DNA from 3 places in the Pantoea sp. Ae19-2 genome. Region 2 is predicted to be linked to each of the others. Evidence: predicted binding sites of a transcription regulator. Region 2 holds the regulator's gene; each other region holds the start of a gene.

The links. The regulator LexA, encoded in region 2, represses DNA repair genes until DNA is damaged. The targets are predictions, from matches to a motif close to TNCTGTATGTACATACAGNA.
Region 1: the regulator LexA is predicted to act here: its motif matches at 2,296-2,315, upstream of AAIE03_RS09185 (metal-dependent hydrolase).
Region 3: the regulator LexA is predicted to act here: its motif matches at 3,212-3,231, upstream of AAIE03_RS06045 (DinI-like family protein).

What each region holds. Positions count from the first base shown of each region.
Region 1 is NZ_JBCHWE010000001.1:1,989,652-1,995,040, forward strand. Features, by position in the region: gene AAIE03_RS09170 (fructosamine kinase family protein) at 1-886, shown strand, start outside; gene AAIE03_RS09175 (YniB family protein) at 843-1,379, opposite strand; gene hxpB (hexitol phosphatase HxpB) at 1,537-2,205, shown strand; gene AAIE03_RS09185 (metal-dependent hydrolase) at 2,335-2,925, shown strand; gene AAIE03_RS09190 (L-cystine transporter) at 3,076-4,467, shown strand; gene AAIE03_RS09195 (DUF6515 family protein) at 4,663-5,061, shown strand; gene osmE (osmotically-inducible lipoprotein OsmE) at 5,117-5,389, opposite strand, start outside.
Region 2 is NZ_JBCHWE010000001.1:3,638,253-3,643,641, forward strand. Features, by position in the region: gene AAIE03_RS16735 (CsbD family protein) at 6-218, opposite strand; gene dinF (MATE family efflux transporter DinF) at 390-1,712, opposite strand; gene lexA (transcriptional repressor LexA) at 1,823-2,437, opposite strand; gene AAIE03_RS16750 (diacylglycerol kinase) at 2,544-2,912, opposite strand; gene plsB (glycerol-3-phosphate 1-O-acyltransferase PlsB) at 3,041-5,389, shown strand, end outside.
Region 3 is NZ_JBCHWE010000001.1:1,307,634-1,313,022, reverse strand. Features, by position in the region: gene amyA (alpha-amylase) at 73-1,554, shown strand; gene yedD (lipoprotein YedD) at 1,637-2,095, opposite strand; gene AAIE03_RS06055 (DUF6388 family protein) at 2,339-2,662, shown strand; gene iraP (anti-adapter protein IraP) at 2,798-3,094, opposite strand; gene AAIE03_RS06045 (DinI-like family protein) at 3,270-3,509, shown strand; gene AAIE03_RS06040 (hypothetical protein) at 3,548-3,814, opposite strand; gene AAIE03_RS06035 (hypothetical protein) at 4,100-4,300, shown strand; gene AAIE03_RS06030 (hypothetical protein) at 4,592-4,759, opposite strand.

The DNA.
Region 1 (5,389 bases), 1.6 Mb from region 2:
CCAACGCCACGAGCTCCCCGGTGGCGATGTGCATCCCGCCTGGCTGATTCGCTATGGTGAGCAGGATGTCTTTGTCAAATGCAACAGCCGCGATAAGGTTTCGCTGTTCAGTTGGGAAGCCGATCAACTCGCCCTGCTGCGCCGTACGCAGACCGTCCGGGTCCCTGAGGTCTACGGGGTGGGCAGCGATCGCGACTACAGCTTTCTGCTGCTGGAATACATCAAGCCTCAGCCTCTCGATGCGCACAGCGCACTGCAGCTGGGCCAGCAATTGGCACATCTGCATCAGTGGAGCGAACAACCGCAGTTTGGTCTTGATTTCGATAACAACCTGACCACCACACCTCAGCCAAACAGTTGGCTACGGCGCTGGTCAGTCTTTTTTGCAGAGCAGCGTATCGGCTGGCAGCTGCAAATTGCCGCCGAGAAAGGCATTCTCTACGGCAATGCCGAGCTGATTGTCGACCGTGTGCAGCGCACCCTGGCCTCCCATCACCCGCAACCTTCCCTGCTGCATGGCGATCTGTGGCCCGCCAACTGCGCAGCCAGCCAGAACGGGCCATGGATTTTTGATCCGGCCTGTTACTGGGGCGACAGAGAATGTGATCTGGCGATGCTGAGCTGGTTTAACGATCTGCCCAGAGAAATCTTCGACGGCTATAATCAGGTTTGGCCACTGCCGGATGGCTTCTCACAGCGCCAGCCGGTTTATCAGCTTTATTATCTGCTAAACCGGGCCAACGTGTTCGGCGGCAACTGGCTGGGGGCCGCGCAGTTTGCCGTAGGTCAGTTACTGGACGACGACGCGCTGGCGGCCGGCCAGGCTAAACCGGCCTGGCCGGTTAGAGAAAACCGAGTAACGAAAGCAGAAAATATCCGGCGATAACAATCACGATGGGCAAAATATAGAGCGGGAAAATCTGCAGAAAAATGGTGTGACGAGGAATGCGCACCTTCTCTTCCACCTGCTGACGCGTGCGCCCTTCGCTGCCTTTCGCCTGTTCGAGGATCATCTGGTCTTCAATGCCTTCGCGGACATGGCGAACCTGCCTCCCCATACGCGCACCTGACGCTTCCAGGGCCAGCCCGATGAAGATCAGAATATAGATTAGCCAGAACCCCAGGTTCATCTGGCCGTTAAACTCCGGCACGGGCGAGTTGTGCCAGAAAACGTTCAAAAACGGCGTGTTAAAACGAATCATATCGACCATGACATGAATAAAATCGAGCATCACGGCATCAATGCCGGGTTTCTTTTCACTGTGTTTAAAGAGAAAACTCAGCAGTGAGATGATCGTGGAGAGCAACGCCAGTAAAAAAACTATCCAGCCGACAACGCGTTTAAGGATGGCAATACGGCCAGCCTGTTGATAGGTCATGATATCTCCTGAACCCAAAATCCTGTTAGCCTTCAGTCTAACCTGCCCTTAGGGAATTTTCCCAAAAAAAAGAGCAGGCTGCGCCCGGCAAGGCTCTCGTTAACCCCCCGCCTGCGTTCGTGGTAAGGTAGCGGGATTATTTACAGGGGAGCGCCTTATGTCTTACCACCGCCCGGTTTACGCTGCTTTATTTGATATGGATGGATTACTGATTGATTCGGAACCGCTCTGGGATCGGGCCGAAATGGATATCTTTTCCACCCTGGACGTTGATTTAACGCGCCGTCATACGCTGCCCGATACGCTCGGGCTTCGCATCGATCAAACCGTGCGCATGTGGTATGAAACGCTGCCCTGGACCGGTCCGTCGCAGCAGGAGATTACCCAGCGCATTATTACCCGCGTGATGGAACTGATTGCGACAGAACGCCCTCTGCTGCCCGGTGTTGAATCGGCCCTGAGGTTATGTAAGCAGCAGGGGCTGAAAACCGGCCTGGTCTCGGCCTCGCCGCTGTTTATGCTGGAAGCCGTGCTGGAGATGTTCAACCTGCGGCCCTGGTTTGACGTGCTGTCTTCGGCGGAGAACCTGCCTTACAGCAAGCCGCACCCTCAGGTGTACGTTAATGCGGCGGAGGCGCTGGGCATCGATCCGTTAAACTGCGTCGCGCTGGAAGACTCCGTTAACGGAATGGTGGCGAGCAAAGCGGCACGGATGCGCGCCATCGTCGTGCCGGCTGCCGTCCATCAGGAAGATGCTCGTTGGGCACTGGCCGATGTTAAACTCGGCAATCTGACACAGCTGATGCCCGCCCACTTACTGGGGTAATCGTGCCTGTGTTGTAACCTGTTGCACAGGCTTAAAAAATTAACGCTTCGTTACAGCGTCACAGGTTCTCATTTACTGGATAAATCCCTATACTGGATGCATCGACAGTTTTTGCAGCCAGGTTTTATCATGACGGCCGAGGGCCATATCTTTTTTGCGGTTGCCAGCGCTATTTTTGCCAAACGGGCCGAACTCACGCCGGTGATGGCGCACGCAGACTGGTGGCATTTGATCCCGGCCACGTTACTGACCTGCCTGCTTCCCGATATCGATCATCCCAAATCTCTGTTAGGACAGCGGCTTCGCTGGCTGTCCCACCCTATTGCGCGGGCCTTTGGTCACCGGGGATTTACCCACAGCCTGCTTGCGGTGGCGGCCAGCCTGTGGCTGTTTCAGATTAACGTCCCGAAAAGCTGGCCCCTCCCGGCCGATGTATTGCAGGGCATGACGCTCGGTTATCTGAGCCATATTGTGGCGGATATGCTCACTCCCGCTGGCGTTCCACTACTCTGGCCCTGCCGCTGGCGTTTTCGCCTGCCGGTACTGAATAGCCAGAAAGGCAATCAACTGGAGCGAGCGCTCTGTTTATGCCTGATCGGTTACGCTCTGTGGTTCCCGGTAGGGATGCCTTCATTTGGCGAAAATGGCTGGCCCGCCCAGGTATTCGACACCTTACAAAATGGCGTTAGCCGTCTCATTTCTGCGCAATCTGAGCGTTAATTGCCCGGGAAAAGGGTAAGGTTATAAGCTATTCCATTTGGATATAAGATCGCGCGATTTCTAACTGTTACCATTTCTGGATACGTATCTTTACGATCAAACCTCTGCTGCTCTCCTGACCAGGGAATGCTGCATTACATCGGAGTTGCTATGGATATTCCTCTTACGCTTAACGTCGTGGCATTTGTGCTGCTACTGCTTTTGCTGTCGCGCCTTGGCCGGGCAAACTGGAGCCTGTCGAAAAAGGTTCTGACTGGCCTGGTGCTGGGTGTAGTTTTTGGCCTCGCGCTTCAGCTGATTTATGGCGGCAACAGCGATATCGTTAAAGCCTCTATCGGCTGGTTTAACATCGTGGGTAACGGTTATGTTCAGCTGTTACAGATGATTGTGATGCCGCTGGTGTTCGTGTCGATTCTCAGCGCCGTGGCCCGCCTGCACAATGCCTCCTCACTGGGAAAAATCAGTTTTCTGACCATCGGCGTACTGCTGTTTACAACGGCAATTTCTGCCCTGATCGGCGTTTTTGTCACCGGCCTGTTTCACCTTAACGCGACCGGTCTGGTACAGGGCGCCCAGGAAACGGCTCGCCTGAGCGCGATTCAGAGCAACTACGTTGGTAAAGTCGCTGATTTGACAGTGCCTCAGTTAATCCTGTCATTCATTCCTAAAAACCCGTTTGCCGACTTAACCGGTGCCAGCCCGACGTCCATCATCAGCGTGGTCATCTTCGCCGCGTTCCTGGGTGTGGCTGCCCTGCAGTTGCACAAGGATGATGAGGTAAAAGGCCAGCGGGTACTGACCGCCATTGATACGCTGCAGTCGTGGGTGATGAAGCTGGTTCGCCTGATTATGAAGCTGACACCTTATGGTGTGCTGGCGCTGATGACCAAAGTCGTTGCCGGCTCCAACGTGCAGGACATCATCAAGCTGGGCAGCTTTGTTGTGGCATCCTATTTGGGCCTGACCCTTATGTTTGTGGTTCATGCGCTGCTCCTGTCGGTCAACGGCATCAATCCTATGCGCTTCTTCCGCAAAGTGTGGCCGGTATTGACCTTTGCCTTTACCAGCCGCTCCAGCGCCGCCAGCATTCCACTGAACGTGGAGGCGCAAACCCGCCGCCTTGGCGTACCTGAATCGATTGCCAGCTTCTCGGCCTCATTTGGTGCCACCATTGGACAGAACGGCTGTGCCGGTCTTTATCCGACGATGCTGGCAGTGATGGTCGCCCCGACGGTCGGCATCAATCCTTTTGATCCGCTGTGGATTGCCACGCTGGTCGGCATTGTGACATTGAGTTCAGCAGGCGTAGCCGGTGTCGGCGGCGGAGCGACCTTTGCCGCGCTGATCGTCCTGCCTGCGATGGGGCTGCCGGTCACGCTGGTCGCGCTGCTGATTTCCATTGAGCCTCTGATTGACATGGGACGAACCGCGTTAAACGTCAATGGCTCAATGACCGCAGGATCGCTTACCAGTCGCTGGCTGGGCCTGACCGATAAACGCGTTTTAGAGCGCAGCGAACACAGTGAATTAGAGCACAGCTAATCACGCCAGACCTGGCGTCCACCGCCAGGTCTTTCTCTCTGTTTTTGTCTTATCTTCTCCTTATTTCTTCATCATCATCCTGTTCCCGTTAAGAAAACGTTAAGCGTGGTAAACGGGCAATAATGCACAGCATTTCCCCTTGTCTTTACGCAGCAAAAAGAGAATTCTGCAGGTAATAACTGCAGGAGAATGCTAATGAAAACGGTTATCGCCTCATTACTGGCGCTAGCAATTGTCGCGCCCACTCACGCGTTTGCTCGTCCCGGCGACTGGGGCCCGGGTCCACACTGGCGACCCGGCCCAGGTTGGCATGGTCCGGCACCGCGCTGGCACGGCCCCGATCACTTCCATGTTCTGCCGCTGGCCGCAACGGCGGTATTGATTGGCGGATTAACGTATTACCTGCTTAACGGCAGTTATTATCAGCGTCACGGAGAAGAGTACGTGGTGGTTGAGCCGCCTGTGCAAACCTACGAAACGGGCATGAGAGTGCTGGATTTTAACGGCAGGCGCTTTTATGTGCAGGACGGGCACTACTATCAGCGGGAAATTAACGGCAGCTACATTGAAGTGCCCCGACCGGCAGGATTGTAGCTATAAAAAAAACGGCTCACCCAATGGCGAGCCGTTTCTTATTTAAAGCGGCTAATTACTGCTTAACCTGCGGGTCTGTGTCGTATTCAGCACAGCTCTGGAAGCCGTAGTTCATCACGCGGCCTACATCGTTGTAGCTGACGAAATAGGTTTGGGCTTTACCGTCACGCTCGCCGATAACGTAGGTCTGGCAGGTACCACGTGCATGCACCATGGTGATTTCAGTGGAAGCTGGGCCAGCAATCTGGCGTACCTGCTCGCGGGTCATGCCTTTTTTGACGTCCTTAACCACCGGCTTAGTCACGTAGCTTTCGGCACGATCGTAAGT
Region 2 (5,389 bases):
CGTGATTACCAGCGGTAATCTTTGTTAGAACCTTCCCAGGCCGTTACTTCCTTCTCCGCTTCTTCTTTTGCGTAGCCGTAACGTTCCTGGATTTTACCGACCAGCTGATCGCGTTTACCTTCAATGACTTGCATGTCATCATCGGTCAGCTTGCCCCATTTCTCTTTCATTTTTCCTTTGAACTGTTTCCAGTTACCACTCGCTTCGTCTTTATTCATTGCAGACCTCCACGTTATCCTTCGGTTTCGCATTATCTTGCAGTTAAGCAAAATCACGATATAAAGCGCTGGTCATCAGCGCCATTCAAAGTTAATTGTAGTAGGTAATCTCAGGATTGCCGGAAAAAATGAAAATATTATGTATCCTGCGTCATAATTCCGGCTGAGCGGTCAGGCATTGAACCAGGTGCCATTACGCCAGTGCTTACGCCAGACCAGCCACAAGGATAAGCCGCGCAGGGCCAGGAAAACGGCGATAGCCAGCCACAAACCATGGTTGCCCAGCCAAGGCAGTGTCGTGAGCGTCAGGAAGTAACCCAGCGCAGCCACTGCCATGCTGTTACGCATTTCTCTGCCCCGCGTTGCGCCAATAAACATGCCATCCAGTAGATAGCACCAGACGCCGATCAGCGGTAACACCATCTGCCAAATCAGAAAACTATCGGCCGCCTCTTGCAGTGCACGAATAGAAGTCAGCAAAGTCACGATCTGATAGCCAAAAAAAGCATAGGCCAGCGAGAAAAACAGCGCCACTAACAGGGCCTGGCGACAGGCAGACAACCATACCTGCTGCAGTCGGCTACCGTCTTTTGCCCCGTGTGCTTCGCCAGCAAAGGCCTCGACGGCATAGGCAAAGCCGTCCAGGGCATAAGCGGTAAAAGTGATAAACATCAGAAGGATAGCATTTACCGCTACCACATCCGGGCCAATACGGGCACCCAGTACGGTCAGCGAGGCAAAGCAGAGCTGCAAGAGCAATGAGCGCAGTAAGATATCGCGGTTAAGGCGAAGAAGGCGGTGAATATCGCCACGCCAGCTGCGGGCGAGCATATCAAACCTGATACCACGGAGCCTTAATACGCGCCACACCATTGCCATACCGACCAGCAACGTCGCGTATTCTGCCAGCGCGGTGGCGGTGGCAGCACCGGCCACGCCCCAGTGCAGGCCCAGAACCAACCAAAGATCTAACAGGATATTGATGACATTCCCCACCACCAGCAGGATGACGGGTGCCCGGGCATACTGAACGCCCAGCAGCCAGCCCAGGATTACCAGGTTAGCCAGCGTTGCGGGCGCGCTGAGCCAGCGAATATGAATAAACAGGGCAGCCTGTTCCAGCACCGACGGATCCCCACCGACAAAGCGGGTCGCCAATGCGGTGACGGGATAGCGGAGGAAGATAAACAGGATGCCGACCACCAGGGCGATGATCAGTGGCTGTGTCAGCGCACGCGCCAGCGCGGTCTTATCGCCCGCACCGAATGCCTGTGCCGTTAAGCCCGTAGTGCTCATGCGTAGAAAAAGCAGCAACATGAAGACAAAGCTGGTGACGGTCGTGCCTACGGCGACGCCGCCCAGATAGATCGGACTGTCGAGATGGCCAATAACGGCCGTATCGACCAAGCCGAGCAAAGGAACCGTAATATTTGACAGGATCATGGGCAGCGCTAACCGCCACAGTTTTTTATCGGTAGCCGTCAGAAAGCGCATTCGTGAATCCGTGCGATGAACCGCCGGGGTTTCAGGTCAACCCACAGCGGAAAAGTAAGGACAAGCAGGGGAATAGTAAGATTGACGAAAGCCGACAATCTTAACCGGTTTTACAGCCACTCACCGTTACGCACAATGCCCACGGCCAGACCTTCAACGGTCAGTGACTGGGCACGGGTGTCAACAACGATAGGCTCGAAATCATTGTTTTCAGGTAAGAGATGCACCACAGAACCCTGCTTTTTCCAGCGTTTTACCGTGACTTCGTCATCGATGCGCGCCACCACAACCTGACCATTGCGCACGTCCTGCGTTTTGTGTACGGCCAGCAGATCGCCATCCATGATGCCGATGTCTTTCATTGACATACCGCTTACGCGCAGCAGGAAATCCGCTGAAGGCTTGAACATGTCGGGATCCACTTTGTAATGCGTTTCAATGTGTTCCTGGGCCAGTAATGGCTCACCGGCGGCAACACGACCGATCAGCGGCAGGCCCTCTGATGGCTCTTCTTCCATTAACAAACGGATACCGCGGGACGCACCAGAGACAATTTCAATCACGCCTTTACGCGCCAGTGCTTTCAGGTGTTCTTCGGCCGCATTGGGCGAACGAAAACCGAGTTGTGCAGCAATTTCTGCACGCGTTGGCGGCATGCCTGTTTGATTAATGTGGTCGCGAATCAAGTCGTAGACCTGTTGCTGCCTGCTGGTTAATGCTTTCATCCCGCCCCCTGGTTGTTTATACAGTCGCTGTGAGTATATACAGGTATTGGTGAAATGGAAACCAAAACTCAGGTCAAAATCAGTTATTTGAGCCGAGATGGAACGCTTATCGCAAATGCGACCAAAGCAGCGTTCCCCAGACAAAAAGGGCCAGTAATATTGCGATAAAAACGGCAGCGGATCCCATGTCTTTTGCCCGCCCGGCAAGCGGATGACGCTCTTGGCCTGTGCGGTCTACCACGGCTTCTATCGCGCTGTTCAGGACTTCGACAATAATCACCAGCACGACAGAACCAATCATCAGGATGCGCGAAACAGTATCGACATCCAGCCAGCAGGCCAGGATAATCGCCACCACTGCGGCAACCGCTTCCTGACGAAAAGCGGCTTCGTGCTGCCAGGCAGCACGCAGACCTTGCCATGAATAGCCGGCCGCTTTCACAATACGGTTAAGGCCGGTGGCATTATTTGTCATAATAAAGGAACTCTTTTCAAAGGATTGACGTCAATATTGGGCAGCGCACAATTGTCGCTGTCACAGATTTTTGCTGCGCTTTCTGATAAGCTTGCGCCGCTTTGCTAACAAGAGGCTTCATATTGTCTATGTCAGGTTGGCGTATACTTTTTTATAAATTACTGAATTTACCCCTTTCGTTTCTGGTAAAGAGTAAGGCCATTCCGGCCGATCCCGTATCCGAACATGGGCTGGATCCTACCCGGCCTATTATGTATGTCCTGCCTTATGATTCAAAGGCCGATCTCCTCACTTTGCGTGCGCAGTGCATCCGGCACGATCTGCCCGATCCGCTCTCACCACTGGAGATTGACGGGGCCCTGTTGCCGCGCCATGTCTTTATTCACGACGGTCCGCGCGTGTTCCCCTATTTCGTGCCCAGCGTCGAGTCGGTAAAAATCTTCCACGAATATCTTGATCTGCACCGCAGTAATCCTGAGCTTGATATTCAGATGTTACCGGTTTCAGTTATGTTTGGTCGTGCACCTGGCCGGGAAGTGCAGGGTGAAGACAATCCACCGCATTTGCGCTTGCTTAACGGCGTACAAAAATTCTTTGCCGTGCTCTGGCATGGACGTGACAGTTTTGTGCGCTTCTCACCGACCGTCTCTCTGCGTCGTATGGCGACTGAGCACGGCACGGATAAATCCATCGCCCAGAAACTGGCCCGGGTTGCCCGTATCCACTTTGCCCGTCAGCGTCTGGCGGCTGTTGGCCCGCGCCTTCCCGCGCGCCAGGATTTGTTCAACCGCCTGCTGCAATCGAAGGCGATTGAAAAAGCGGTAGAAGACGAAGCACGCAGTAAAAAGATTTCCCATGAGAAAGCGCAGCAGAACGCCATCGAGATGATGGAAGAGATTGCCGCCAACTTCTCCTATGAAGCCATTCGCGTGACGGACCGGGTAATGGGCTGGCTCTGGAGCCGCCTCTATCAGGGTATCAATGTGAACGGCGGTGAGCGCGTGCGTCAGTTGGCGCAGGACGGACACGAGATCGTTTATGTGCCCTGCCACCGCAGCCACATGGATTACCTGCTGCTGTCTTACGTGCTGTATCACCAGGGGCTGGTACCGCCGCACATCGCCGCCGGTATTAACCTGAATTTCTGGCCTGCCGGGCCGATTTTCCGCCGTCTGGGTGCCTTCTTTATTCGCCGTACCTTTAAGGGCAACAAGCTCTACTCCACCGTTTTCCGCGAATATCTGGGCGAGCTTTTTACCCGCGGCTATTCCGTCGAGTACTTCGTTGAAGGCGGCCGTTCACGTACTGGCCGACTGCTGGATCCTAAAACCGGGACGTTATCCATGACGCTGCAGGCCATGTTGCGCGGCGGTACGCGCCCTATCACGTTAGTGCCTATTTACATCGGCTATGAACACGTCATGGAAGTGGGAACCTACGCGAAAGAACTGCGCGGTGCCGTTAAAGAGAAAGAAGGCTTTATGCAGATGGTGCGCGGCTTGCGCAAGCTGCGTAACCTCGGCCAGGGATACGTGAATTTTGGTGAGCCGCTGCCGCTGATAAATTATCTGAACAAGCGCGTTCCTGAATGGCGGGATTCTATCGATCCCATTGAAGCCCAACGCCCGGGTTGGTTAACCCCAACGGCGAATGATATCGCGGCCACCATCATGGTGCGAATCAATGAAGCCGGCGCGGCGAATGCCATGAACCTGTGCGTGACCGCCCTGCTTGCTTCACGTCAGCGCTCACTAACTCGCGAGCAGCTGATTGAGCAACTGGAGTGCTACACCCAGTTGCTGCGCAATGTGCCCTACTCACCGGATGCAACATTGCCAGACATGTCCGCCGAAGCCTTGCTGGACCATGCCCTTAGCATGAACAAGTTCGAGAGTGAGAAAGACAGTATTGGTGACATCATTATTCTGCCGCGCGAGCAGGCCGTGCTGATGACCTACTACCGTAATAACATTCATCATATGCTGGTAATGCCAGCGCTGATTGCGGCGATTGTGCAGCAGCACCGTAATCTGAGCGAAGCCGAACTGCTGCGTCAGGTCAGTCTGATTTACCCCATGCTGAAGAGCGAACTGTTCCTGCGCTGGAGCAATGACCAACTGCCGCAGTTGCTCACTGATTTGTGCCAGGAACTGACGCGTCAGGGGCTGATTACCATTGAAGCGGGCCTGCTGTCGTTCAATACCGCGCGTTACCGTACGCTTCAGCTGCTGGCCGCAGGTGTACGTGAGACGCTGCAGCGCTACGCCATTACTTTCTCCATCCTGAGTGCCAAGCCCACCATCAACCGTGGCACGCTGGAAAAAGAGAGCCGTACCCTGGCGCAGCGTCTGAGCGTGTTGCACGGCATCAACGCGCCGGAGTTCTTTGATAAAGCGGTGTTCTCCTCACTGGTGCTCACACTGCGTGATGAAGGCTATATCAGCGACAGTGGCGATGCAGACGTGGCGCAGACGCTG
Region 3 (5,389 bases), 2.3 Mb from region 2:
TAATTCACCCGCGTAATTTCTCCCCTCTTATCCCATACTTCCAGTTCCCTCTCCTCTGACTGGAAACGCGTCATGCACAACCCAACCCTATTGCAGTTTTTCCACTGGTATTATCCCGATGGCAGCAAACTGTGGCCGGAAGTTACGGAAAAAGCCTCACTGCTCAATGATATAGGCATCAACATGGTATGGCTCCCCCCCTGTTATAAGGGTGAATCCGGTGGCTACTCGGTGGGTTATGACAGCTATGATTTGTTCGATTTAGGCGAGTTCGAACAAAAAGGCAGTAAAGCCACAAAATACGGTGATAAACAGCAATTACTGGATGCGGTAAATGCGTTACGCAGTCACGATATCGGCGTACTGCTGGATGTTGTGGTGAACCATAAAATGGGCGCTGACGAAAAAGAGCAGATTCGGGTCAATCGGGTTAATCCCGATAATCGCGATGAAATATACCCTGATGTTATAGAGTGTGAAGCCTGGACACGATTTAACTTCCCTGCCCGGGCAGGACAGTATTCTAAATTCATCTGGGACTATAAATGTTTCAGCGGTGTCGATCATATTGAAAACCCCGATGAAAACGGCGTTTTTAAGATCATCAACGATTACACCGCAGAGGGCTGGAACGACCAGGTAGACAGCGAGCTCGGTAATTTCGATTACCTGATGGGTGCCAATATTGACTTCCGTAATAATGCCGTGAGCGAAGAGCTTAAATACTGGGCGCGCTGGGTGATGGAACAGGTGCCCTGCACCGGATTCCGACTGGATGCCGTAAAACATATCCCGGCGTGGTTTTATAAAGCGTGGATCGACCACGTTCAGGAAGTCGCCAACGAACCTTTATTTATCGTGGCGGAATACTGGTCTTTTGAAACCGACAAACTGCAGGAATATATCCACCAGGTTGACGGCAAAACGATGCTCTTTGATGCACCCCTGCATATGAACTTTCATCAGGCCTCTAAAGCGGGCAGCGCCTACGACTTGAGCAAAATCTTTGATAACTCACTGGTTCTGGCCGATCCCTGGCATGCCGTAACCATCGTCGCAAACCACGATACGCAACCGTTACAGTCGCTGGAAGCCCCTGTTGAAGCCTGGTTTAAACCGCTCGCTTACGCGCTTATTCTGTTACGTGAGCAAGGTGTACCGACAGTGTTCTATCCCGATCTTTTCGGTGCCAGCTATCAGGATGAGGGCGGTGATGGCGACGTTCACCAGGTCGATATGCCCGTTATTCCCGAACTCGAAGGTCTGATCCGAGCCCGCCAGCTATTTGGCTGGGGCGCACAAACCGATTATTTCGATCATCCAAACTGTGTAGCCTTTAGCCGAAGCGGCACGGCGGAAAAGCCCGGTTGCGTGGTGATCATGTCAAACGGTGAGGCGGGAGAAAAACACATTGCGATGGGTGAAGGCTATGCCGGAAAAGTGTGGCGTGACTATCTTGGGCATAAGTCAGAGACCATTACCACCGATGATAATGGCAGCGCGCTGTTTAGCTGTAATGGTGGCAGCGTGAGCGTCTGGGTTGTTGAAGCATAAACAGAGGTTGCCAACGCCACCAGATTGACTGATTCACCCGTGAGACTATGCTGAGTGCGGTCTCTGGACCGCATTCAGCCAATTATTTTGCTAATGCCGGCCGCATAATTTCAGGCTCGATATTTTGAATAACGTCGGCATTAGGCTGTTTTGCCACTTCCTGCTCTGCTTTCTGGCATTCAACGGTCGGCTTTTCGACCTTGCGCAGGGTAAGACCATCGTATTCCAGCTCACCGTTATCGACGTCCAGCGTCATCACCCGCACCTGACGCGTCACATTGACATAATCGCCATTGAGTTGGGTCAGCTTGCCTGGTTTTGCAATGACACGCTGCCACTGGCGGCAATCCAGAGTGCTGCCATCGGCATTGACGATCAGACTGGCAATCGCCTTATCGCTAATCAGATCGCTTTGTGGCCCTACTGTCTGCCAGTTACCCTGCAAATTTGCCGGAGCAGGCGTTTGCACCGCACTCTCATAACTATTGATTTGTGCGCAGCCACTCAGCGCCAGAGTGGCAATCAGCATCCAGTTTTTCATTTTTTAATCCCTAAAATCCGGTCAATGGCGGCTACGTTATAATTTTTACGGTAAGGTGCGCAAGCTATCTGAATGCTGCCCTAAGCGTAAAACTGCATTTTATGACGCTTTCATCGCGCACGGGCAACATTTATCAATATCAGCACCGCGAACTGACCGTTTTTCATCCTGCCCCACTTAGCCTGACAAGCCAGACGCAACAGGCTACACTGTCGCCCTGCACTACCTATCAGGAAACCTGCAATGAAAACTCCAGAAGCTTATTACGCCGAGGCTCGCGCCCTGTTTTTTACCGCCCACGCGGATTTCCAGGCAGCATTAGACGAACTCACAGAAAGCGATGCCCGCGCCGCCAATATGTCACTGCGTGAACTACGTGAATGGCATGCTGAACGCATCTACGCGGCTTTTTTACGCCAGAAGAACCTTGATGGTATGATTTTCTCGATCCAGCTGGCTGAACCGGATAAAGCCGTCGCTGCCGAGGCCATAGAACGTTATCTCAGATCGCATGCGGAATCACTGGGAATGAGCTGGGAAGAATTCTGTATTAAAAATGAACTGTAGTGAGCAGGTCTTAACGGGACAATGAAAATACCGCGGATCTCGTCGCCCTGTTAATGATCAGGATGGGTTCGCTGAGCCTCTCCTTTTTACGGCGTCGCTGGCGACAGACAACACACTTATCGCCAGCGTTTGCCATTACTCTTCCTGCGCCATTTTGCCTCTCACTTCAACATACTTAGCGACGGCCAGCAGCCGGTTAATGTGAGTAAGCAGTAAATCAATATCCGACTGCATAAATTCAGATGATGAACGTGAAGCCGTCACTATCGCATCCTGAACCGTTTCGGAGATGGTTAATGCGTTATCTTGTTTCGCCTGGACCAATAAAGCTGCCACCAACAATGACTGTGCTTCTATCTGCGCAGTCAGTTCCTTAGCGTCGACATCCATTTTTGCTAGTTTGAGCAGAATATCTATAACCAATTGTCGCATTGCACTTCTCCTGGTGAGTGAGCGCACTTAGTGTTGTGAACGCACTCAGAGTAAACCAGATGACGGTGCTTTTCTACGCGACGCGGAAAAAACGAATTAAGATAAACATCAGCTTGATACTGTTTTTATTTACAGTAAAATGGCGAGGCGATTTTGCCCTTAAGGGATTGTTAACATGTTTGTAGAGTTAATTTACGATAAACGTAATGTCGCGGGCCTGCCAGGAGCGCGTGAGATGATTTTAGCAGAACTAGAGAAACGGGTGCATCGCGTGTTCCCTGACATTGAGGTTAAGGTCAAGCCTATGGAGCGGAATGCGATAGAGACCGATCTCAGTAAGAACGAGAAGGCGACAATAGCGCGCCTCGTGGAAGAGATGTTTGATGAAGCAGAATTCTGGCTGGTGGCTGATTAATCCGTTAACCGCCACCGCCTCAGTCAGCGGGGGATGGCTTAACTCTCCTGCTCGCTGTGGTTAATTTCGATTTCGATATCCTGAATGGCCGTCTCCAGATCTTCCAGTAACGTACCCTGTTTGTTCAGCAGCGCGTCAATGCGGGCTGCGTTTCCTTCATCTTTATACTCGCCGGCGTCAAAGGCTAACCAATGTGCAGAAAGCGTCTCAGTGTTCGTCTGTGCATAGTGACGCATTTCTTTCAGCTGAGATGCCACGTCACGCAGATAATCTGTTTTGCTTTTGGTTTCGATTGAATCAGTCATGCTGTGTTTCCTTATGGTTGTTTATCCAATGAAAATGTCGCCTGGAGATTTAAAGGTAGAACAATATAGCGACTTTGCATTAGGAATAATCGGAACTCACTAGCGTGAGTGACATGAGCGGAAAACGGTAGGATGAGTAAGCACCATGAAAGCAAAGCGTCAATGCGTAAGCTTAGTCGCTATAAGTAAGGGTGCCCATTTTTGAGCGAGCCCCACTGATTGAGGGGAATTGTGACGGTCTGGTTTAGCTGGACTAGACTTAACAGACTCAAAAAGGAGCGAAGCATGCATACACATCACAGTAACGAACAGCGTAAACATGAGGGCGATGTCAGCAAAGGTTTACCCGAAGCGGCACCTCATGCAGGCAATGCCTATGAGGAAGACGATCATCCCGCTAAGGATGCACCTAAGGATCACGGGGAAGTCCCGAGAAAAAATGATGACAGTCAGGATGATAAAAAAGACCCTTTTAAAGCGTCCTGAGTGGTTTTATCGCGAGCATGTTCCGCGCCGGGGCATGCTTTTACCTGCTCAATCAATGCCTCATCATTAAAAAGCACGTCATCGAATACCCTATATTTACATCCGTATCGTCCCTGCAGTAACAGACCTGTATCATTTTTAACTTCGCCTGACGTAATCCTTATCGCCAGGAAATGCATGAAGAGTGAGGCATGCAATTTAGATTACAAAGCCAAAAAACAGCGCAACGATGTGTTTGCATCCCGTTAACATGCCATCACGCCTTTTTAAGTAAATACGGCTCGCCGTCACTCAGGATTGTTTATGAAGGTAGTCCACCAGCATCTCAAGATTAACCCGGTGAGGCCCATCTGGATAAAACACGCCCTGCGCCGGTCGGTTAGCATCAAATAACGCCTGCAAATCCAGATCGTCATCCAGTAACTGAATAGAGCCCTTGACCAGCTTATATGAAATCACCCTGCATGTGCCTTCAGGGATCTTGCTTAAAGAGTCAGAGCCTTGAACGTCAGAATAAATCTCATATTTAATCTGCCCACCGCTATTTGAGTTAGCGAGCAGAGTTTGAATTAAGTATTTCATTTTAACCAAAGGATGGGTAAACAAGGATATTACATTAACGCGGAGCACTTTTTTTAAAAAGTTAAATCTTTTAATCAGATATTATTTCTTATAAACCTGCTCATTCTCACTTTATGCTGACAGGCCTTGCCTGGCTTGCTGCTCACGCCCTGCCAGAGGTGCCTTCACTGCGGGATGAGGCAACATGTTCACAGCCTTACCTCTATAGCGCCACCCACATTAACACGGCGTTTTTATCGAAAGGAGTTTAGATAAACAAAGCCATCTTTCATTCGTACCGCCGCGACCCTTCTTATTTATTATCGAAAAATATCTTTCTTTTATCAGCGATATCATCGGATTGAAACTGAAGAAAACCTTATATTGCTGTTCGAGACACCGCGGCAACACTCTTGAAAAATAGTTTGGAAGTTAAATGAAAATTAAACAAAACCCTGTGAAGGATAATTGTTTTCACTCAGGCGCGTTAATTCCAGTCAGGATAAAAATTCTTTTTTTGCGATAACA